Regions from separate parts of the Chryseobacterium sp. CP-77 genome, predicted to be linked through region 3. Evidence: riboswitches for the same ligand, from Rfam matches in the RefSeq annotation. Region 3 holds a riboswitch; each other region holds the start of a gene.
What was found. A riboswitch is a leader RNA that binds a small molecule or an ion and turns the genes downstream of it on or off. The one in region 3 is predicted to bind S-adenosylmethionine.
Positions count from the first base shown of each region.

Region 1: another riboswitch for S-adenosylmethionine. It lies ahead of V0410_RS17385 (SusC/RagA family TonB-linked outer membrane protein); the one in region 3 lies ahead of V0410_RS14265 (TonB-dependent receptor plug domain-containing protein).
Region 2: another riboswitch for S-adenosylmethionine. It lies ahead of V0410_RS18195 (alpha/beta fold hydrolase); the one in region 3 lies ahead of V0410_RS14265 (TonB-dependent receptor plug domain-containing protein).

Region 1 is NZ_CP143637.1:3,900,216-3,908,150, reverse strand. Features, by position in the region: gene V0410_RS17405 (RHS repeat-associated core domain-containing protein) at 1-128, shown strand, start outside; gene V0410_RS17400 (hypothetical protein) at 158-586, shown strand; gene V0410_RS17395 (hypothetical protein) at 599-1,060, shown strand; gene V0410_RS17390 (RagB/SusD family nutrient uptake outer membrane protein) at 1,182-2,675, opposite strand; gene V0410_RS17385 (SusC/RagA family TonB-linked outer membrane protein) at 2,694-5,627, opposite strand; SAM riboswitch class I at 5,711-5,808, opposite strand; gene aroQ (type II 3-dehydroquinate dehydratase) at 6,053-6,460, shown strand; gene V0410_RS17375 (hypothetical protein) at 6,498-6,938, shown strand; gene pckA (phosphoenolpyruvate carboxykinase (ATP)) at 6,988-7,935, opposite strand, start outside.
Region 2 is NZ_CP143637.1:4,060,036-4,067,970, reverse strand. Features, by position in the region: gene V0410_RS18205 (O-succinylhomoserine sulfhydrylase) at 1-1,044, opposite strand, end outside; gene V0410_RS18200 (ACT domain-containing protein) at 1,169-2,707, opposite strand; gene V0410_RS18195 (alpha/beta fold hydrolase) at 2,713-3,651, opposite strand; SAM riboswitch class I at 3,713-3,819, opposite strand; gene V0410_RS18190 (MGH1-like glycoside hydrolase domain-containing protein) at 4,008-6,623, shown strand; gene V0410_RS18185 (OsmC family protein) at 6,700-7,119, opposite strand; gene V0410_RS18180 (proline dehydrogenase family protein) at 7,195-7,935, opposite strand, start outside.
Region 3 is NZ_CP143637.1:3,212,091-3,220,025, forward strand. Features, by position in the region: gene V0410_RS14260 (APC family permease) at 1-184, opposite strand, end outside; gene V0410_RS14265 (TonB-dependent receptor plug domain-containing protein) at 192-2,645, opposite strand; SAM riboswitch class I at 2,739-2,843, opposite strand; gene V0410_RS14270 (alpha-amylase family glycosyl hydrolase) at 3,103-5,940, opposite strand; gene V0410_RS14275 (T9SS type A sorting domain-containing protein) at 6,135-7,935, opposite strand, start outside.

The DNA.
Region 1 (7,935 bases), 690 kb from region 3:
TGGATTTATTGTTAAAAAATACAATAGATTTAAATTTACGGTTTGAAAAAGGAACATCTAGTTTCCAAGCTCCTTTCAATACTATGAGAAAATTTATGCATTCTAATTGGAGAGGGTCTTGGTTTTAAAGAAAATAATAATTAAAAATAAATTAAGTATGGATATTTTTGATAATGTACATTCTTTGCTTGAAGAAAAAGAAATAAAAAATGAAATAAAGTATACTTTTCTTAAAAAAAATGTTATATATATTTCATTAAACAAGTTAGATAGAGTTCTTTTAAGTATTGACTTGGTTTTAAATATTTCTGACAAATACAGTCTTATAAATGATTTAATACATAGATTAGGCTCTCCAATACAAAATACAGAGAATACTTGGCATGAAGAAAAAGTACAAAATAGTAATTTTTCAGAGTCAAAAATTGAAAAAAAAGCTTTTACAAATATTAACAATACTGATATTGAATATATTATGAATTTAGACGTTATAAGATGGAATTATGAATCCATTATTATTACTGTTTCAAATTATCCTTTAGTAAGAGGAATAGGAGGACATAATTTTTATATTAATATAAGATAAAAATTTGCAATAATGGAATTAACACATGATATTTTGGGAAAAAAATTAGGGTCTTTAAATACTTATAGTAAAGGTCAAACATCTGAAAATAAATTACCTTTATCCTTTTTGGGAAAAGAAGTAAAAGTGTCTAACATTGGTATTAACAATGATACAATAAATTCAATGATTTTTTCCATAGATGATGCTAAAAAGCATTCAGATATCTTAAATAAATTATTAGAGTTGTATGGAAATCCGAAAGTTGCTTTTGAAGATGATCTATTTCCAAGTCATAACAATAATGATAAAGAAGGTACATTTAGCTCAGGTATAATATCCAGTAAAGACTTTAAGTTTGATAAAGCTAAATTAAATGAATACATTTATATCGTTTGGGACACCGAAAACTTTATGCTAAATTATTATAAACCTAATTCAACAATGAATGAAAGTTTGGATGTTAGAGTAGAAATGATAAATAAAGTTTTTTAGAAAATTTCTTATACACTAACTTTGTTTTTTTAGGCTGTCCAACAAGTTTGGGCAGTCTCTTTTAATAAAAGCCACCGCAAAAGCAGTGGCTAAAAAAATCAATCTAATTATGGACTATATCCTATAAATTCGGATTATTCTCAAATTCCCTTTGTGGAATACTGAATAAATAATAATTACTATTCGGTACAAAAGCAGATTTATCCGGGAAATCAAGAACAGAATGTCCTTTACCGTCTACGGTTTTCACAGTTCCGTCCGGTGTAGTTACCTGAACTTTTATCGGTTTTCCATCTGCATCTACAAATGGTTTTCTTACTACTGTGCCCTGTGTTCTGATAATATCTGAAAGAGAGAAACCTTCTCCAAACAATTCTTTTCTTCTTTCAATCAGAACTGCATCTACTACTGCATTCTGTGACAATGATCCAGAATAAATATTAGCATTTCTGGCAGATTTCAACTGGTTCAGTACGGTTACCGCCTGAGAAACATTTCCGCTTCTTGCTTCCGCTTCCGCTTCGATCAGGTACATTTCCGCAGCTCTCATATAAACAATATCTGCAATAAGGGTAGGTTTAAATTTAAACTTGGCATACCTCAGCAATCCTTCTCTTCCTTTCTGCCCGTCCCATGAAAATAATTGATATCTGATATCATTAGTATCAAAAAGGTCTTTAAAATAAGGATCTGCCATAAAGCTGTAATAATAACTTCCTGAGGAAGATACATCCAGATAATGGAAGGCATAACTTTCATCAGACTGTTCCTGGGTCTGTGCATGTCCCCAGATCCATTCTGCGTTGTTGATATCATTAAAGCCATCTTTATATTTCTCCGGAGCCATTAGAGAAAATCCTTCCCTTGCGATTTTTGCTGATGCTGAAGCTTTGCTCCATTCTCCTGTATTCAGGTAAGTTCTTGCTAAAAGTCCGTTTACCACAGAACGGTTGATCTTATCCTTATTATTTCTTGTATAATTTTTCAACAGGTTATCGGCGTCGGTAAGATCACTTTTAATCAAAGTATAAATTTCTTCAAGGCTTGCTCTCTTCTTCCCTACTGTGCTTGTTGTGGAAGGTTCTGTATAAATCGGGGCTGTCAACGCTGATTTGTCTTTAAGATAGCTGAACTGGTAAAAACTCGCCAGATTCAGGTAACAGAAAGCACGTAATGCCTTTGCCTGGCCTTTCACCTGATCCTTTTTCTCCTGGCTGCCTTCCGTTCCATCAATTCTTGTAATCACATTATTCATATTATTGATGGTGGAATACAACATAGTCCAGATAAACAGCGGACGGCTTGCTGTACTGTTCACCATTTCTGTAAAGGCATAGGTAGAAGCGAAACCATATTTATTCGTCAATACTGCTACATCACTTCCCATGGCATCACTGGCTCTCAACACAGTGGAATACCCGATATTGGCATAGGTTGTTCCATCATTATTAAATTTTGCCCAGGTACCGTTCACTACCGTCTCAGCACTTTCGGCTGTTTTGAAAACTTCTACACTACTGGCCTGATCAGTAGGAGCTGTATCCAGCTCGCTTTCGCAGCTTGCCAACGACAAAAATCCGATAAGAGCAAACGATATATATTTTAATTTTTTCATTGTTTCAATTTTAAAAGGTTAAAGCGTTGCCTGAAGTCCAAAAGTAATTGTTCTCATGGCAGGATATCTATAATACGTGGTTCCGTCCAAAGCCTGTTCAGGATCCATTCCTTTATGTTTATAGAATGTGAGAAGGTTTTCTGCCTGGATATAAATTCTGAATTTTTTCAATCCTATTTTCTCAAAATAATCTTCAGGGAGTGTATATCCTAAGCTTACATTTTTAAGTCTTGCATAAGTACCGGAATACAGGAATCTTGAAGACGTTGATGTCCAGTTATTCGTTGTTGTGCTCAATGCGGGAACATCTGTATATGGATTATCCGGTGTCCATCTGTTCAACATTTCGGTACTCCACGCACGTCCTCCCGCACTTCCGTTATGCATGATGGAAGTATAATCTGTATCTAAAATTTTACCCCCGATTTTGAATGTCAGTAATCCTGAAAAGTCAAAATTCTTATAGGTAATGCTTGTACTGATTCCTCCTGTCAGTTTAGGCAATGCAGAACCCTGTAATAGTTTTGTTGCTTTTGAATATTCTGAGGTTGTTCCTTCCACTGAGTTTCCGCTGGCATCAGTAGAAACTGTTTTCCACAATGGCTTTCCATTGCTTGGATCTACTCCAACCCATTCAGGAATAAAGAAATCGTACACAGAACCACCTACCGTTAACAGCTTGGTTCCTACCACAAGAGAACCGCCAGGTAATTTTGTGACTTTATTGTTTAAAGTACTTAAGTTCACATCTACATTCCACTGGAAATTATCATTCTTAACCGGTGTTGTAAATAATGAAAATTCAAATCCTGTATTCTGAATCGTTCCGATATTAGCAGGATAATCACTGATTCCCAATGATGGTGCCACTGGCATGTTAAACAGAAGATCCTGGCTTTTTCTTTTGAAGTATTCAATATTTCCTTTAACTCTGTTATTCAAAATAGCGAATTCCAATCCTACGTTTAAATTAAGGTTGGTTTCCCACTTTACATTATTGGTAGACGTTTTCTCCAATGTTGTTCCCGGTTCTCCACCAAGGCTGATAAACCTGTATAACTCCTGATACGCATAATAAAGCGGCTGTCCGTTGGGTCTAAGTAATTTATCATTCCCCTGACCTCCGTAACTGGCACGCAGTGTTAACTGATTGAAAACATTCAGGCTTTTAATAAATTCCTCGTTCGAAATTTTCCATGAACCTCCTACTGACCAGAATCTTCCCCACCTGTTATCTTTCGCAAATCTTGAAGAACTGTCTGCTCTTCCCGATGCAGATAAGAAGTAAGTATTATTGTAGTCATACTCTACTTTTCCAAGGAAACTCAATAAGCTTAATTTATTACTGTTTCCACTGAAACTTCCCAGCAGAGAAGCAGCATCCGGCTCATAGTAATAAGGCAGTGAAAACTGACTTCTCGTTCCTGAAATCGTCTGATAATCGTATTTGTAGAATTCATGTCCTGCTAATGCATTAACATGATGCTTTCCAAACTTTTTATCATACGTCAGAATATTGCTGGTTGTATAGGAAAGTGTTCTGGTATTGGTCTTCGTCACTGAACCTCCAATTTCCGCACCTTGCCCAAGTAATGGATTTGAATAATAATGTCCGTTATAATTCACCAGATCAACAGAGAAGCTTGTCTTGAATTTTAACTCCGGCAAGAAGGTGAATTCCATGAATCCTTTCCCTGAAAAGTTATCTTCTTTATTTTCGTTTTTATCTAAAGGCAAAGTTGCTGCAGCATTTTGGTTTTGAAGCGCATTCGTTGGCCTGTATTTTCCAAAATCATAAATTGGATTTCCGTCGGCATCTAAAACGTAAGTTCCGTCAGCATTTCTTTCATAATAAGGATAGAATGAAGGAATAAACCTTGCGGCATTGATGATATTGCTCACTTTTGAATCCGAAGAAGTAGGCGCCTGCTGAATACTGTTCGTATAGCTTAAGTTGACTCCAACATTCAGCCATTTTTTAACTTCGGAATTAATTTTAAGCCTGGTATTATATCTCTTAAAACCAGACTCAATGGCCATGCCTTTGTCATCCAGATAACCAAGGGAAAAGAAGTAATTACTTTTCTCACTTCCTCCGCTGATATCAAGATCCACCTGGTTTCTTGAGGCCACTCTCTGTAAAATATCTCTCCAGTCATCATTCCAGAGTGGTGAAGCACCAGGCAATAGTTTTCCATCTGTTCCTACAGGTTTTGGATAAACAGTTCCATATGGATTAATTCCAAGAGTAGAAACAAGATTATCTGTTGCCATCTGAGCAGCCTGCTGAGAAGAAACTTTACCGGACTGATATCCGTTTCTCAACGCTTCCCAATATAATTGAAAGTACTGATCTGTGTTTACCTGTTCATAATCTTTGACAGCTCTTCCTGAGAATCCCTGGCTGATATTAAAATTAACTTTTGCTTCTCCTTTTTTTCCTGATTTTGTAGTGATGATGATAATTCCGTTTGCCCCTCTTGAACCATACAAAGCACTTGCTGTAGCGTCTTTCAAAACACTGATGGATTCAATATCACTTGGGCTGATAGAGTTAATATTTCCGTCAAAAGGAATTCCATCCACTACATATAAAGGATCACTGGAAGCACTGATGGAACCAATTCCTCTGATTCTGATAGTAGAAACCGCACCCGGCTGCCCTGAGGCACTGGTAGTCTGAATCCCTGCAACCTGCCCTTCCAATGCTTTGGTAATATTGGTGACAGGTCTGTTATTGATTTTATCACTGGAAATGGTGGCTACAGAACCGGTATAGCTGTTTCTTTTTGCTTTTCCGTAAGCTACCACAACTACTTCATCAAGCTCCTTTTCATGAAGACTATCTTTTTTCAGTCTGGAATTCTGTGCATTTACACTGGTGACTCCCAGAAAGAAAGCAGCAACCGGAGGAATCCATACTTGGGCACTAAATAATTTTTTACTAATCATAATCAATTTTATTTACCATATATTAAAATTTTGCCCTTTGCAGAAAAGTCAGCAAAGGGCATCGATAAATACGATAAACCAAATGCTTATTTTTCCTTAAAAGGCTGAATGTAACACCTTGCCCACGGGTAGGTTGTCAAGACTTCACAGGGTCAGTTCCCTCCATCTTTCTTTATAAGCCGATCGAAATATGGTTGCAAAGCTAAAAACTTTTAGTCTACAAAACAAGTAGACTTATATTTTTTTCATGATAATATTTTAACAATTAACATAAAATTTTAATAAAAGCCATAACAATAAGGAGTTGCGACTGTTATCATTTTTTCACACATGACAAATATCATTATCAATAATTCAATGGAATAAAAATTCAGCATCACTTAATTTTTATGTAATTAATTAAAAAAACTTTTTAATTTTATAGAATGAAAGTTTTAATCATCAATGGCCCTAACCTCAATCTGTTGGGCACAAGAGAACCTGAAATCTATGGAAATGTTTCTATGGAAAATTATTTGGAAATTTTAAAATCCGAGTTTCAATCTCATGAATTAAAATATTATCAGTCAAATATTGAAGGAGAGCTTATCAACAAGCTTCAGGAAGATGACTTTGATGCCGTTGTGATTAATCCGGGAGCTTTTACTCATTATTCTTACGCTATTGCTGATTGCTTGAAAAATATTCGAAAGCCAAAAGTAGAAGTACATATCAGTAACATTTATAAAAGAGAAGAATTCCGACAGAAATCTGTGACGGCAGCCAATACGGATGCGGTTTTATCTGGTTTTGGGATGGATGGGTATAGATTGGCTTTATTAAGTTTAAAATAATTCTAGTAATTTCCCGCAGCTAGTTATGGATAAATTTATGAAAATAAATGATAAAATTTACTGTAAGGATGTTGGGGTCTATTCCAGTCAATTAACAAAAAGAGAATCCTATATTATTAAAGAAATAAATGATGCAAATGTAAGGATTCAAAATAATGAAGGAAGGCTGAGATGGTATTCGAAATTTTATTTTAGTTTAAATAATGAACCGGAAATAATTTCGATTAACATAGATGATACAATAGAAAATATTGAATCTGATGTCATAGAAGTAACCATTACATTTTCTGATAAAGCAAAATATTGGATGACCTTCACAACTCCAAAGTATTTAGATAAGATGTTGGATGAAGAGTCTTATTTTTCTTCAAAGCACTTTATCATCATAAAATCTCTAACTGAAGAATCAATCAAATTAACAGTTCTAAAACTGGATGAACAGAATGAGTTGATTGAAAACTGTAAAAAATATGAATAAAAAAACGCCTCATCATTGATGAGGCGTTTTGTATGTTGATTGGTAAGTATTAAATAGTTTGTTCCTGCAATTGAGGTCCTGAAGCAACTAACTTCTTACCTTCTTCAGTATCACAGTACTGCTCAAAATTCTTGATATATCTTGAAGCAAGATCTTTTGCTTTTTCTTCCCATTCTGAAGCACTTTCATAAGTATCTCTAGGATCTAAAATACCTGTAGAAACGTTTGGCAATTCAGTAGGAATTTCAAGGTTCATGATCGGAACCTGAGTTTTAGGAGCATTATCAATAGAACCGTCAATGATGGCATCAATGATTGCTCTGGTATCTTTTAGAGAAATTCTCTTTCCGGTACCATTCCAACCTGTGTTAACCAGATAAGCTTTAGCTCCGTGTTCCTTCATTTTACCAATTAATGTTTTAGAATACATTGTTGGGTGTAAGGTAAGGAATGCTTCACCAAATGCTGGAGAGAAAGATGGCTGAGGTTCTGTAATTCCTCTTTCAGTTCCTGCTAATTTTGATGTATAACCGCAAAGGAAGTGGTATTGAGCCTGATCTTCATTCAGGATAGAAACCGGAGGAAGTACTCCGAATGCATCTGCTGAAAGGTAAACAATCTTTTTGGCATGACCTGCTTTAGAAGGCAATACAATTTTGTTGATATGATAGATTGGATAAGAAACTCTGGTGTTCTCAGTGATAGATCCGTCGGTATAATCTGCTACTCCATTGTTCACAACAACGTTTTCAAGAAGAGCATCTCTCTTGATGGCAGCGAAGATATCCGGTTCTTTTTCTGCGGATAAGTCGATAACTTTAGCGTAGCATCCGCCTTCATAGTTGAATACTCCGTTATTATCCCATCCGTGCTCGTCGTCACCGATAAGGTATCTCTTAGGATCGGCTGATAAAGTTGTTTTACCAGTTCCTGAAAGACCAAAGAATAAAGCTACATCCCCTTTTTCTCCTACGTTTGCAGAACAGTGCATTGAAGC
Region 2 (7,935 bases), 850 kb from region 3:
GGAGTGCGTTGTAGAAGCCGGATGGGTAACGATCGTTCTTGTATCACCTAAGTTGGCGGACAATGAACACATTTGTATCTTATCTAAAAAGTTTCTTCCTCCTTCTATTCCTCCTTTTATTTCAAAGGCTACGATATTTCCCCCGAGCTTCATCTGCTTTTTGGCTACTTCATAGCTTGGATGGGATTTCAGGAATGGATATTTTACCAATTCTACATTAGGATGGCTTTCTAAAAACTCCGCTACCTTCAAGGCATTCTCACAGTGCTTTTCTACACGAATTGCCAATGTTTCCAGACTTTTTGATAATACCCACGCGTTGAAAGGAGATAATGCAGGTCCTGTATTTCTTGCGAAAAGATAAATTTCTCTGATCAGATCTTCTTTTCCTACTGCTATTCCTCCTAAAACTCTTCCCTGCCCGTCAATTAGTTTCGTTGCTGAATGTACAACAATATCTGCACCATATTTGATAGGCTGCTGAAGATAAGGTGTTGCAAAACAGTTATCTACAATGAAAATAAGGTTATGCTTTTTTGCAATTTGTCCGAAAAACTCCAGATCCAGAATTTCAATAGCGGGATTGGTAGGAGTTTCAAGGTATAAGATCTTTGTATTAGGTTTGATGTATTGCTCCACATTTGCTGCATCTTCTGCCTTGAAATAAGAAGTTTCAATATTCCATTTCGGGAAATATTTGGTAAACAAAGTGTGTGTCGACCCGAAAACCGACTGGCAGCTTACGATATGATCACCAGCATTCAATAACGCCGCAAATGTAGAATAGATGGCTGCCATTCCTGTTGCAAAGGCATATCCTGCTTCTGCACCTTCCATTTTAGCAATCTTATCTGTAAACTCGGTTACGTTTGGATTAGAGAAACGGCTGTATAAATTCTTAGACTTTTCTTCTGCAAAGCTTGCTCTCATATCCTCTGCATCCTGAAATATAAAGCTGGAGGTAAGATATAATGGTGTAGAGTGCTCATCAAACTGAGATCTTTCCGTCTGGGTTCTTATTGCTGATGTTTCAAAATTTTCCATATAGTTTTAATTAATTTACCAATATAGCAGTCTAACAATGTACCAATTAAAATCTTCGCTTTGCTCAGAATAACGACACCAATTATTGGTAAACTGGTACATTATTAGATTGTTACATTAAATATTATTTTGTTTCACTTACTCTTAGAATATCCCCGAATACTCCTCTTGCTGTTACCTTTGCTCCGGCTCCGGCCCCCATAATCACGATTGGATTTTCGCCATAGCTTTCTGTGTAGATTTCAAAGATGGAGTCTGAACCTTTCAGTTGTCCCAATGCTGAAGTTGCAGGAACAGAAACCAGTTTTACATCCAGTTCACCTTTATCTTTCTGTAAATCTCCGTGTAGATCTCCCACATATCTTAATACATGTCCGGGCTCCTGATTTTCTTTTATTTTCTGATATTCTTCATCAAGTTCTTCCAGTCTTGAAAGGAATTCTGATTTTGAAACTTCAAGCAAACTTTCAGGAACAAGATTTTGGATATTGATATCTCCGAACTCGTTGATTAAGTCTAATTCTCTCGCCAGGATCAATAATTTTCTTGCTACGTCATTTCCTGATAAATCTTCTCTCGGATCCGGTTCTGTGTATCCTTTTTCCAAAGCTTCGTTGATGATGGTTGAAAATTTATCGTCTCTCAAAGAAAAATTATTGAACACATAACTCAATGTTCCTGAGAATACGCCTTTGATTCTTGTGATATTTTCTCCTGAAAGGTGCAGTAATTTGATGGTATCAATTAAAGGTAATCCAGCCCCAACATTGGTTTCATACAGGTAACGTCTGTTATTTTTATTCAACGTATATCTTAGTTTTCTGTATTCTTCTATCGGAAGGGTATTGAAAATCTTGTTGGAAGAAACCAGATCGAAACCGTTTTCTGCCAGGGCATGATAGTTTTTAACAAAATCTTTGCTTGCTGTGTTATCCACAACGATCAGATTTTCCAGTTGATTCTCGTTGGAGAAATTAATCAGTTCTTCAACATTTGACGGTCTTTCTGCTGTTAAAACCTCATCTCCCCAATTGGCATCAAACCCTTTTTTGTTGAAGGCAATTTTCTTTGAGTTGGCTACTGCAACTACTTTAAGGTCTATTTTTTTACGTTTTTTAATTTCTTCTGCAGATTCAAGTACCTGTTCTATCAAGGTTTTCCCTACGTTTCCGTGACCAATAATGGCCAGATGAACGGTCTTCGGCTTTTTGAAAATTTCAGATTCTATGATATTTCTTGTTTTTTCATCCTGCGAAGAGGTCACTACGATATTGACTCTGTTTTCTCCTGCCACCTGATTTAAAAGTAACGGGAAAACATTATTTCTTGCCAGCTCAGCAAAAACTTTATTGAAATCTTCTGCTACAAAACCAATCACAGAAACATTATTGATACTATAAATCTGAGAAACTTTTCCTGATTTTCTTTCTGCCTCAAATTCATCAATAAGACAGGCAACTGCTTTTTCTGCATCATTTTCATGAACCAGAATAGAAATTCCGTTTTCTATGGCCTGCTGAGAGATTACTCCTACACTGATACGCGCCAAAGTAAGCGCTTTAAAAATTCGTCCGTCAATCCCGATTTCTCCCAGGAAATCTTCTCCTTCAAATTTGACGATTGATCTGTTCTTCAAAAATTTTATTTCGTTAGCATTTTTCATTACTTCTATAAAATGTTTTTAATGATATTATTTAATTGTTGATATTCCATTAGGAAGGCATCATGCCCGTGTATAGATTGGATCTCGTGATAAGAAACATCTTTATTTTTCTCTTTTAAGTTTTCAAAACACATTCGGATTTCAGAAGCCGGGAAAAATAAATCTGTATCTACGGAGATCATGTGCATTCGTGCCTGAATGTTCTCCAGTGCTGTATCAGCAGCATTTATATTCATTAAGAGATGATTCATCAATTTGTACGCTTTCAAACTAAATCTTTCGTTTAGTGCATTACCATGATAAACCAGCCAGTCTTCTGATTCCAGGCGTTGTTTGTCCTGGTTATATTGGTTTTGAAATCTGTCATTGAGCGACTGCGGTGTTCTGTAGCACAACATGGCATGAATTCTTGCTTTCTGTAATGGTTCTTCCTTATCATTTAATAAAAATTTCTGAACCAGACACTGTGCATGAAGCCAGTCGTGCGTTCTGTAATCGCAGGCAATAGGAATAAAAATCTCAGCAAGATCAGGCTGCTGGGCAAGCATTTCCCAGGCAATCCCTCCTCCCAGAGAGCCTCCTATAATGGCATATAAATTTTTGATCTGTAAAACTTCAAGCCCTTTCAGAAATATCGCAGCGATATCTGAAGGAGTAAAGTCTTCATAATCTTCAATTAAAAAATCGTCGTATCCGTTTCCGGGTATATTAAAACATAGAACAGTATATCGATCAGTATCAACAATCTGATTTTTCCCTACCAGCTGTTTCCACCAGCCTTTTTCTCCGGATACATTTGAGTTTCCGGTGAGAGCATGGTTGATTAAGATAACAGGGGCTGTAAACAGATCTTTCCCAAAGAGCTGATAGCTCAACGGGATATGGTATTCCTTTTGGGAATGAGTTTGATAAGAAAGATTAATATAGTTTAGTTCTGTTTTCAATTCTATTAAATTTTAATACAATTGAAAATGCCACAGGAAATGGCTGAAAAAGAACTTCAGTGAGTTATCTGTCCAAAATTATTTGGTAGAACGTAGCACCTTCTTTGCTTGCGCAAAGGGTTGCTAAGGTTTCATAGGGTCTAATCCCTCAACCTTTCTTGATAACATTTTCAATATTTGAATGAACGAATGGTGCAAAGGTAGTTCTTTTCTTTTAATTTCAAAAAAAAATTATTTTAATATTTAAAAAAGCCCTTAAATACAAGTATTCCAAGACCATATTAATAATTGTTCAGATGAAAAAAATTGGAATTACTTCTCAAAAAAACTAACTTCGTATTGAAAAATGATGCCATATGACCGCCGAAAAAGATAGATTACAAGATACCAAATGGAAAAACTGGGGACCTTATGTAAGCAACCGGCAGTGGGGAAATGTACGTGAAGATTATAGCCCGAACGGGAATGCCTGGAATTTCACCAATCATAATAATGCCGAAAGCTATGCCTACCGCTGGGGTGAAGAAGGCATTGCCGGAATTTCCGATGTAAAGCAACTTTTATGTTTTGCTTTTTCATTCTGGAACAAGAAAGATAAAATGGTAAAAGAACGGTTCTTTGGCCTGAGCAATCCTCAGGGAAACCATGGGGAAGACATCAAAGAAATCTTTTATTACCTGGATAATACGCCTACCCATAGCTATATGAAAATGGTGTATAAATACCCGATCAATGAGTTTCCTTATGATGACATTCTTGCTGAAAATGGAAAACGCAGCAAAAAGGAACCTGAGTATGAGCTTTTCGACACCGGGATTTTTGATAATGATGAATATTTTGATATTTTCATAGAATATTGTAAAGCCGATCACAATGATATTCTGGCCAGGGTGACAGTCTGTAACCGAAGCCAGCATGAGGCACCTATCGTGGTGGCACCTACAGCATGGTTCAGAAATAACTGGAAATGGGGATACAACACCTATAAGGCAGAACTTAATGTTTCTCATGACGGAAGTATCAATATTGCCCACGACAGTATTTCGATAAAGAAGCTGTATTCCAGAAATTCAAATGCACAAAGTGTATTTTGTGATAATGAAACCAATACTTCTAAGCTTTACGGAGCTCCTGCAGTTGAAAACACTTATTTCAAAGACGGAATTAATAATTATATTATCCATCAAACGGATACGGTAAATCCCGAAAAAAGAGGAACAAAGGCTTCTTTTCTGATTGATGAGCTTATCGGAGCCGGAGAATCAAAGGTTTTTGAATTCAGATTGTGCCCGGATGAAGCCGATGAGCCTTTTGAAAACTTTGATGAAATTTTCAATACCCGGCAGGCTGAAGCTGAAGAATTTTATCAGGAGATTCAGAGTGATACCGTTAACGAAGATGAGAGAAATGTACAGAGACAGGCTTTTGCCGGGCTTCTCTGGAACAAACAGTTTTATCATTATAATATCGGAAAATGGCTGAAAGGTGATCCCAATTTTGAAGCGCCAAGAAATTTCAATGAATATGTAAGAAATACGGAGTGGAATCATCTGCACAACAAGGATATTATTTCCATGCCTGATAAATGGGAATATCCATGGTATGCAACATGGGACCTGGCGTTTCACTGTGTTCCTTTTTCCATCATCGATGCAGAGTTTGCCAAGGGGCAGCTGTTACTGCTTACGAAAGAATGGTATATGCACCCTAATGGACAGCTTCCTGCCTATGAGTGGAATATGAGTGATGTGAATCCGCCGGTGCACGCATGGTCTTGTTTCCGTGTTTTTAAAATTGATGAAAAAAATAACGGAAAGCCGGATTTATTATTCTTAGAAAAAGTATTCCAGAAACTCCTGCTCAATTTCACGTGGTGGGTGAACCGAAAGGATAAAAACGGAAAAAATATTTTCGGAGGAGGTTTCCTGGGTCTCGATAATATCGGAGCTTTTGACCGTAACATGGTTTTAAAGGATGGCCAGCACCTCGAACAGGCAGACGGAACCAGCTGGATGGCCATGTATGCATTGAATATGATGCGTATTGCGATGGAACTTGCCCAATATTACCAGGTGTATGAAGATATGGCCATCAAGTTTTTTGAACATTATCTTTACATCGCTGAGGCTATGGAAAATCTTGGTGAAGGCACAAAAGGGCTTTGGAATGAAGAAGATGGATTTTTCTATGATGTATTGCAGCTTGGAAACGGAGACAGTGTTTCTTTGAGGTTAAGAAGTATTGTTGGTTTGATCCCCATGTTTGCTGTTGAAATTGTAGACCACCGCTTACTGGAAAAGATGCCGAATTTCAGAACCCGAATGGAGTGGATTTTAAAAAATAAACCGGAGCTTACCAAACTCGTTTCCCATTGGGACGAGGAAGGACAAGGACGCAAACACCTGATGAGCATACTTCGTAAAAACAGGCTGACAAAAGTTCTGACCAGAATGCTTGATGAAAACGAGTTCCTGAGTTCTTACGGAATCCGCGCCATGTCTAAGGTATATGAAGAAAATCCCTTTGTCTTTTCTGTGCACGGAACGGAAAATATGGTCTACTATACACCTGCCGAAAGTGACAGCCGGATGTTTGGCGGAAACAGCAACTGGCGAGGCCCCATCTGGTTTCCTATCAATTTCCTGATTGTGGAAAGCCTGCAGCGCTTCCATTATTATTATGGAAACAGTCTGAAAGTAGAACTTCCGACAGGCAGCGGCGATAAAAGAAACCTTGATGAAGTAGCCCAGAATATCAGCAAAAGACTCTGCTCAATATTTTTAAAGGATGAACATGGCCAAAGGGCTTTCAACGGAGGGAATCCAAAGTTCAATTATGATGAACATTTCAGAGATTATATTACCTTCTTTGAGTATTTCCATGGTGATAACGGCCGTGGTGTGGGTGCTTCTCACCAGACAGGATGGACAGCCACTGTAGCAAAACTGATAAAACCAAGGCTCACCTTTTAATTAGCAATGAGTAATTGGTAGTGAGTAATATAAAAGCCGGATGAAACATCCGGCTTTTCCTTTTTTATATAAGAGATTAAATTTTTTCTCCGTTCACAAAGACTTCGTATCCGATTTCCACATTCGGTTCTAATGTTTTTGATACGGAACAGTATTTTTCAAAAGAAAGCTCTGCGGCCTTTAATGCTTTTTTAGGATCAATTTCTCCTTCCAGAAGGAATTTAACATTAATTGATTTAAAAGGTTTCGCATCTTCTACCTGTACTCTCTCTCCTTCTACCTCTGCCTGAAAGCTTCTGATCTCCTGACGCTGCTTCTTTAAAATAGAAACTACATCAATTCCGCTGCAGCCTGCTACAGCCATCAGTACACTTTCCATTGGAGAAACTCCTTTTGCTCCCGGCTGGGAAGTATTATCTAAAAGAATAGAATTTCCCTGAGCATTGGTACATTCAAATAAAAAATCGTCGTTTATTCTGTTGAGTGTAATTTTCATTGTAAGAATTTATAATTCAGAATTCTTTTTATATTCTTATTCAAATATAAAAAACTTTGTGGATTAAACCTGAGGCTAAGACATGATATCAACCATAGCCTGAAAAACATTATCGGGATTTTCTGCAATTCGGTTACACATGTACAGATACCATTCATCACCATACACAATATACTGCCTGCACGGGTAACCTTCTTTATGGATTTCATTCAACAGGTCTTCCTGTATTCCCAGTAACATTTCAAATTCATATTTAGATTTTGGAATATCATATTGTTCAATAAGTTCTTTAACTCTATTTTGAATGATATTATGATGGGTAGCTATTGAACATTTTCTGTTATTAGTGAAAAGAGTTTCAATATATTTAATATATAAATCGTCTAAGTGTTTTCCTCTTTCTACAGCATGTCCCGGAGGAACAGCAAAAGCTCCTTTTACAATTCTTATTTTTCCTTGTGTTTCAGCCAATATCCGTTCAAGGTCTTTTGGAGTACGATTTAAATAAGCCTGAAGGGTAATTCCCACATTTGAAAAATCGTTTGATATTTTACAATAGGTATTAATAATATCATCAGTTCTTTCAACTCCTTCTGCACTAATCACTATTTCAATATCTTTTTTATAAGCTGATTCCGCTAACAATACTAAATTACTATAAGTGATATCTTTATCAATTGCAAGTCCGATATGTGATAAATCCAAAGAAACAATAGAATTAATATTCTCTTCTTTCACATTATTAATCAAACGAAGGAAATGTTGAGTTACCGATTCTGACTCTTTCACTGAACGGGTACTTTCTCCCATAAACTC
Region 3 (7,935 bases):
CGTAGCAAAATGCCCCGAACAAAGCGAGAACCCCTCCGATGCTCCATAGCAGGAAAATACTGTAGGTATTGGTAATATCGGAAAGCTGAAATCCCAGGGTGGTAAAAATCCCTGTTCCGATCATATTGGAAACGACAATGGCTGCGGCTGTTTTCCAGCCAATCTGATGTGAGGCAGTACTCATTTAATGATTAAAAATTAAAATTAAGCCTTCCGAAGAAATAATTCCCCAGCGTTCCCATCTGTACAGGCGCATATTTGAATACTCCATAATATGAATTTTTATAAATCTGGCGGTCCGGAAAGACATCAAATATATTGTTGGCTCCTACTGTAAAATTGATACTTTTGCTGATATCATACCCTACGCTGATGTCTGTCACTACTTTTGGTGAGAATTCCTGCACGTCTCCAAACGGATAACCATCTCTTATTACCTTACCAAAATAGGTATTTCTTACGAGAAAACTGAATTTTCCGATTCCATAATTTAATCCTAATGAAGCTTTTGTTTTTGGAGACAGTGTTTCAATGATATTGATCTGATCGGGACCAAAAAACTGATCCTGAGGCGTTCCTAAGTTTTCAGGAAAATGAAAATCTGTGATTTTTGTTTCCGTATAGTTTCCGGCAAGATTCATATTTAATTTTCCGTTCCCAAGAATCCAGTCATAGGAAACCACTACATCCACACCTTTCGTTTCTGTATCAATAGCATTAGCGAAGAATCTTCCGCTTTCTACCTCATTTCCATGCCCAACTACAGCAGGATTTGATAGTCTTGGATCTGTAATATTACCTGTAATAACTATTCTGTCTTTTACTTTAATAAAATAGCCATCTATTGTAATGAACAGTCCTTTTAATGGTTTTAACGTCAATCCGGCACTTGCATTGACAGAAGTTTCCTGTTTAAGTTTATCAAATCCAAGAATTCTGGCAGCTTCGCTATCGTTGCTGAATATTCCTTTGGTAACAATCTTTGAACCGGAAGTAGAAATATCCGCATAGGAATTATTAAAATATTGCTGTTGCAATGATGGTGCTCTGAATCCTGTCCCAACAGCGGCTCTTACTGCATAGTTTTTTACAAACTCATATCGTACAGCGAGTTTTCCATTCAAGGTATTTCCGAAATCTGAATAATTTTCAAACCTGGCAGCAGCATCAATATTCAGTTTTTTATCCAAATCATAGGAAACATCTGCATATATTGCGGTGGAATGCCTGTCTTTCTTCAAGGCATTGTTGGGAGAAAATCCGATAAAGGATTGAGATCCGCCTGCTCCAAGTACTGTAGATCCTTCAGTGGCCACATTTCCATTGATATCATATTGGGTATAAGAAGCTTCATCACCAGCTTTGATCTGGTATTGTTCAAACCTGAACTCACCACCGAACGCAATATTGAAACGGTTTATATTTTTGGAAACATCAAGATTAATGGTATTCTGCAGAAAACTATGGGCACCTGCATAAAAACTTGTGGGTGATTTTGCACCCAGAGAAGCATTATTGGTGTTGCTTACCTTATAATTGAAGGTATTGCTCCCGAACGTATTACTCAGGTCAAATAGCCAGTTGTTAACATTATATTTTGCACCTACAGCATAGGAAACATCATATACCTGAGACCCAAGAACCGCCTGAAAACCGTTCGGATAAATGGATGAAACCACATTAGACTTTTCGCTTGGCAGTCTTCTGAAACCAAACCCTTCTCCTTCTTTAATACTGAAACCTCCGAAAGAATAGAGTTTAAAATGATCATTAAAAGGGTATTCTGAATTGAAAAACAACTGTCCCTGTCTGATCTGGGCATCTCCGATCTGAAAATTAAAATCATCACGGGTCAACCCTCTTTTTTCAATTTCGGCATCATCCGCAGCTCTGGCTGCTTTTACAGCTTCAGCGTCACCTGCAAATTCATACGCAAAATTATCTCCGAAAATATCCAGATCGTGATTTTGAGTTCTTGTGGTTTTTCCTCTGTGGCTTAATTGCAGGGATAGATTGATATAACCGTCTTTTTTTCCTAATGAAGCACCATAGTTGACTCCTGCCTGGTAAGTATCTCCATCATTTCTTCCGCTTAATCCGTAAGTAAGACTTGCTGAAGCTCCGGCATTTTTCTTAAGAATAATGTTGATCACTCCGGCAATAGCATCAGATCCATATTGTGCAGCAGCTCCGTCTCGTAACACTTCTATTCTGTCAATAGCAATTACGGGAATGGTACTCAAATCTGTTCCTACAGAACCATTTCCTACGGTATTCTGATAATTGACCAATGAAGTAGTATGTCTTCTTTTTCCGTTAAGCAGTACGAGAACCTGATCGGGGCCCATTCCTCTTAATGTTACGGGATCAATATGCTCTGTGCCATCAGAAGCAGACTGCCTCACCGCATTAAACGACGGAATCACGTAATTCAGCAGATCCTGAGCGGTCATTTGCGGAGCGCTTCTCTGGATTTTATCGATATTGATAACATCTACAGGAACCGGCGTCTCCAGTTTTGTTCTTTTAACATTACGGTTTCCGACGATGATGATATCTTCGATCTGTTTTCCTTTTTCCTCACTTTCCTGAGCAGCTACCAGAATTGCTCCAAGCAATAGTACAGCTGTGCTTAATTTTTTCATTTTTGTTCTTGCCAATTAATACTACCAATCTGACGGATCTTTCCGCAGATACACAAGACTTCAAGAAATGGAATTCATATAGAGTATTGACTTCAATTATCTCTCCCAAAGGGTTGGAATTAGCACCTTTACACGCTGGAATTGTGCAGGTTGCTAAGGTTTCACCGGGCCAAATCCCTCCACCTTTCTTGATAAATCTACTGCAAAAGTAGACTATTTTTCTGAACTTACAAAAAAAGGCAAATCTGCTGATCCGCAAATTTGCCTTTTATTTTGTATGGAACTTGTTTAAACTTTTTATTTTTGAACCATTAAGATTTAATAAGGGTTTAAGAGGAGTAAAAGAAGCTTAAAAATCAGAATGATTAACCTTAACTATACTTTATTTCTTAACCTTCTTAATGGTTTTTAAGATATTCAATATTTTTTATAAGTCTAGGCAACTTCATCTTTTGTTTTATTTAATAATCATCTTTTGAATGGCTATTCCTGTCTCTGATTTCAACTGTACCAGATAAGTTCCTGCCGGATAACTGATTTTCGCTTCATAGATGCCATTTTCTTTATCCAGTTTGAAAGAATCCATTCTTTTGCCAGTCATATCAAAAATTGAAATTTCCCCATTTTTTGCTTTATTGAAAACCAGTTTGGCGATTCCATTTCGGACAGGATTATCTGCAATCTGAAGGGATAGTTTATTGGCTGCATTGGTATCTACAGTAGACAACGCACCTGCATAATTTCCAAAGATTCTGAATTCTCCGGGCTGTAAAGTGATCGGAGCCGTTGTGGAAACTATATTCGAAATACTGTTGTCCATCAGATTCTGCCATTGACCTGTGTAAGGGAAATAAGGCACTACATTCTGTGTAGAAGTCGTGTAATTGGCCAATACGACAACATTCTTTATTCCTGTGGTAATAGAGGCATCATACACATAAATTCTTGTGATCAGGCCATTGGGATCGTTCGTAAGATTGTTGGATTCTATAGTATAGGTTTTAGATTTAAAAACCGGATAGGTATTTCTGATATTGATGATTTTAGCCCATGTATCGTAGACTGCTTTTCTATTCACATCAGTATCATATCCCAGCGTAAATGCAACAGGTTTCTCATCGGTTCTGCATCCGCTGTCTATCGTACCGTTTGCACATCTGTTGATGCTGAATTCATATCCTAATTCTCCAAACTGCCAGATCATTTTCGGACCAGGAATAGTAAAGAACGTTGCCCCGAAAGTTTTCATTCTTTCAAGAGCGGTATTCAGGTTTTTTACATCATAGTTTCCGTTCACTGCACCATATGCAAGGTTTTTAAACATAAGCCTTTCTTCATCGTGGCTTTCTCCGTACCCTACGCCACTCATATTGGTAAATCCGTGAAGACTGTGGTTCATTCGGTCGTAATTGCTGTTTTCCTTATATCCCATCGTATTCTGATTGTAAGGATCTGTCTGTTTATTCCAAAGCATAACACCTTTTCCTTCTGCTATTCTGTAATTCGCCCATTGCTGTTCTTCTGCATCAGTTCCAAGGTGTTCGAAGATCATGTAAGAATTCGGATCAATAGCCCATTGTCTGTCTGCATAATGTTTCATGATGTCTACTCTGTCCTGCTGATAGGCATTGGTACAGGCTTCATCATTTTCGGAACAGCTTTGCGTAAATCCTTTGGTTAAATCCCAGCGGAAACCGTCTATGTGATATTCAGTCAGCCATTGCTCAAGACATCTTTCAACGTAATATTGCGTTGAAAGGCTGGTATGGTTAAAATCGTTAAATACATTGTATGAATGTTTCGGAACCTGATTAAAGTAAGGGTTGTTGGCTGCAACATTTCCATAGCCATCACCATCCGGATCAATATTCCAGAGTCTTACCAGAGGTGAACGTCCTGTAGCATGATTAAATGCGACATCCAGAATGACTGCAATTCCATTCTGGTGGCATACATCTACAAATTCTTTGAATTTTTCGGGAGTACCGTAGGCTTTGTCCAATGCATAATGGAAAGAAGTATTATATCCCCAGGAAAGATTTCCGTCAAATTCCATGATCGGAAGCAGTTCTATAGCATTGATTTTCAGATTCTTTAAATAGGAAATTTTATTGATCAGTGACTGCCAGTTCTTTTCCTGTGTGAAATCTCTCAATAATAATTCATACACTATAAGATCCTGTTTCGCAGGTCTTTGAAAATTGGTAACCTGCCAGTTATAAGCGGTCTGGCCTGTTTTAAATGTTGACACTTCAAAACCCTGTCCGGCAGGAAATGCTGGTAAATTCGGATAAGTAGTTGCGGAAATCCACGGATCATCATAAGAGGAAAGAATTTGTGGCGAATAGGGATCTGCTACTTTTCTCAAATCATTGGTTCTGTATTGGAAGGTATAAAGCTGCTGAGGAGTTATTCCATTGAGCTCAATCCAGTACAGATCAGGATTTGTGGTGTCTTTTTTCATTAAATAGGTATCATTCACCGCCCAGTTATTGAAACTTCCTATGACGTGTACAAAATTTTTTCCCGGAGCATATAAAGCCAATCCCACCTTGGTTGGATCTGTCGGATGATAATTGATTCCCTGTCTGATCCAGTTGGGTATTGCCTGAGAAACAACATTTCTTGGAACCTGTACAATGAATGCTGCCGTTTTGGAATTGGTTCCCTGTGTCGCCACAAGTTCCATATTTGCATCCTGGGTAACTGTATAATTGTAAGAATAAGACTGTGAAGGCGTTGTTGTTGAATTGACAACAGTTCCGTTGGCTTTTAGCTGAAATGTAGCATTGGTACTTGCCGTCGCCGTAATGGTAATGGAATTTCCCGCAGGAACTGAAGTGAGGCTGTTCGCCAATGGATTTGTAAGCGTTAAGTTTAAAGTCCCTACGTTTACAAAAATATCGGGTGAAGTCTGGTGCGATCCCGTCTTATCTTTTAATAAAAACCCAAACCTTCCGATTCCTGTTCTTCCATAAAAAGAAGTTGGTGTAAAAGTGAGTGAATAACTGTCTGTTGCTGCATTATAATTCAGCTTATTCAGATCATTGGAATTGTTCCAGCTGCCATTGGTAGGGCAATCCTGGCTATTCTGATAATTGGTGTCAAACGACCATGTCCAGATATAAATGGCGTTGTTGGAAACGCCCCACGCAGACTCATCAATCTGATCCCCGGGAACAGTAAGTGTGATCACATCTGTTTCGTTGAACGGATCAGGAGAAATTGTATAATTGATCTGTCCGAATACAGCCATGGTAATCAACAGAAAAACAACAGAATAAAACTTTTTCATTTATTATTTTTTATCGAATATAGTATAAATTTTTCTTCATGACCACTATTCCTCTTCAGTATTCATCAAATATTTCTATTTTTTCGGAGAAATAATAATAAAAAAAAGGCTCATGAAAATTTCATGAGCCTTCCAATAAAAGTAATTGTAATGAACTAATTTCTTTTGGCGAAATCTTTGATATTGAGATCCGCTTACTCCTTTATAATCTTTTTAGAAACTGATTGTCCGTTCTTTAACTTTAACTCTACGATGTATAATCCTGAAGGAAGTTCAGTCAAATTGATCTGTTGATCCGAAAACTGTATATTCATTCTTTGCCCTACAGCATTGGTAACGTTTACTCTTTCAATTCCTGAATCAGCTTTAACCATAAGCATTCCTTTGGTTGGGTTAGGATACATTCCAATAACAGATTGATTCAGTTTGATTTCTGAAGTCCCTAAAGAAGAGGTAGGCTTGATGCATCTTACTGATGATCCCTGCCCTCTCATAGCTCCGGCAGATGGATTGGCAATCGTTGAACCGATATACAGATATTTTCCTCCCAGACTTGATGTATCAGAGCTCCAGAAATATCCTCTTTGCCCTACAAAAGTAAAGTTCCCGTCACTGGAGCTTCTGTAGCCTCCTGCCGGTAATTTAAGATGACTGTTATAAGCCGTTGTTGGGTTAGAAATACTTTCAGCTCCAATTAAAGTAGTCCACTCCGCCTGAGAAGGCATCTTCCAATCTGCTCCTATTGCTTTACAAGGATCTATACCTGCAGAAGCATTCACATCCGCAGCAGATACTCCTGCCCACGTATCCGAACCTGCAAAACCTGCCCACCATCCTGGAGATCCTGCAACATAACTTCCCGCAGTGGTATTTGTTCCTTCCGGAGTGTTGGGAGATGGTGCCGGTACGATCTGAGAATTTCTAAGCTGGTGACCATCATCCCATCTTCCCCATTGGAAAAGGTCCCCATAAGAATTTGCATCCGCTACTGATGAAGCCACCTGTGTACTTCCCAGGTTCTGCTGAAGCCATATTTTTCCGTCTGCTCCTCTTACCGTAGTATAAGCAACCTGTTGTCCGCGATACATAAAACTTACACAACCAATATCACCAACATTGGTTCCAGGATCTGTATTGCTGCATGTTTGTGGATTAAGGTTCAGAGAAATTCTTTTCACCTTTGTTGTATTGTCGGAATAAGCCAAAACAAGATAATTTTGTGCCTTATCTATTGCTAAATCATTATATTTTGCCTCTCCAGCTGAAACAAAATCACCTCCAAAAGGAACCCAGTTTTGCGAATCGTCTAATTGATAAACGGTATTTCTCAGGAAATTATCATTTTCAAAACGGCTGGCTACCACATATGGCTTTCCTGATTCTGTTACGGCTAAGGCAATATGCTGTACTCTTCCCTCAGAAAAATTGGCATTTCCAACCTGCACCCAGGAGTTTCCGTCAAACTTTCTGACATTCAACTTCCTTCCTCCTCCGGAGTTGGAAACATAAGCAACATAAATTCTGTTTGCTCCATCTAAAGCAATATCAGCATTATACTGCTCTCCTGATGAAGAAGCATCTGCAGCTGTTCCTCCTACCAGAGTCCAGTTTTGTGCTGAACTTGCATCTGTACTGTTCTGATATACTTTTATCCCTCCGGAAACATTACAGGTATAGATCATATTATTGGTTCCGATAACCATTTCAGCGAAGTCAGCCCCGCCCGAAAAACCTGCATTTCCTATCTGCTCCCATGTTCCTCCGGAATATCTTTTAACCGTTCCTGAACCATAAGAACCATACGTGAAAATGATATTATCAGAGGAAACGGCAGAAGCCTGATAATTAACGGAACTGTCTGTAACATTCGGAAGCTGGGACCATAAAGATCCTGTAAATAAGCGTACTTCCATCCCGGAGCCCGGATAACCAAGCTGATTGGTATAATAAATACTGTTTCCGTTCGGACTTATAGACAATGAGTTGTAAGTGGCA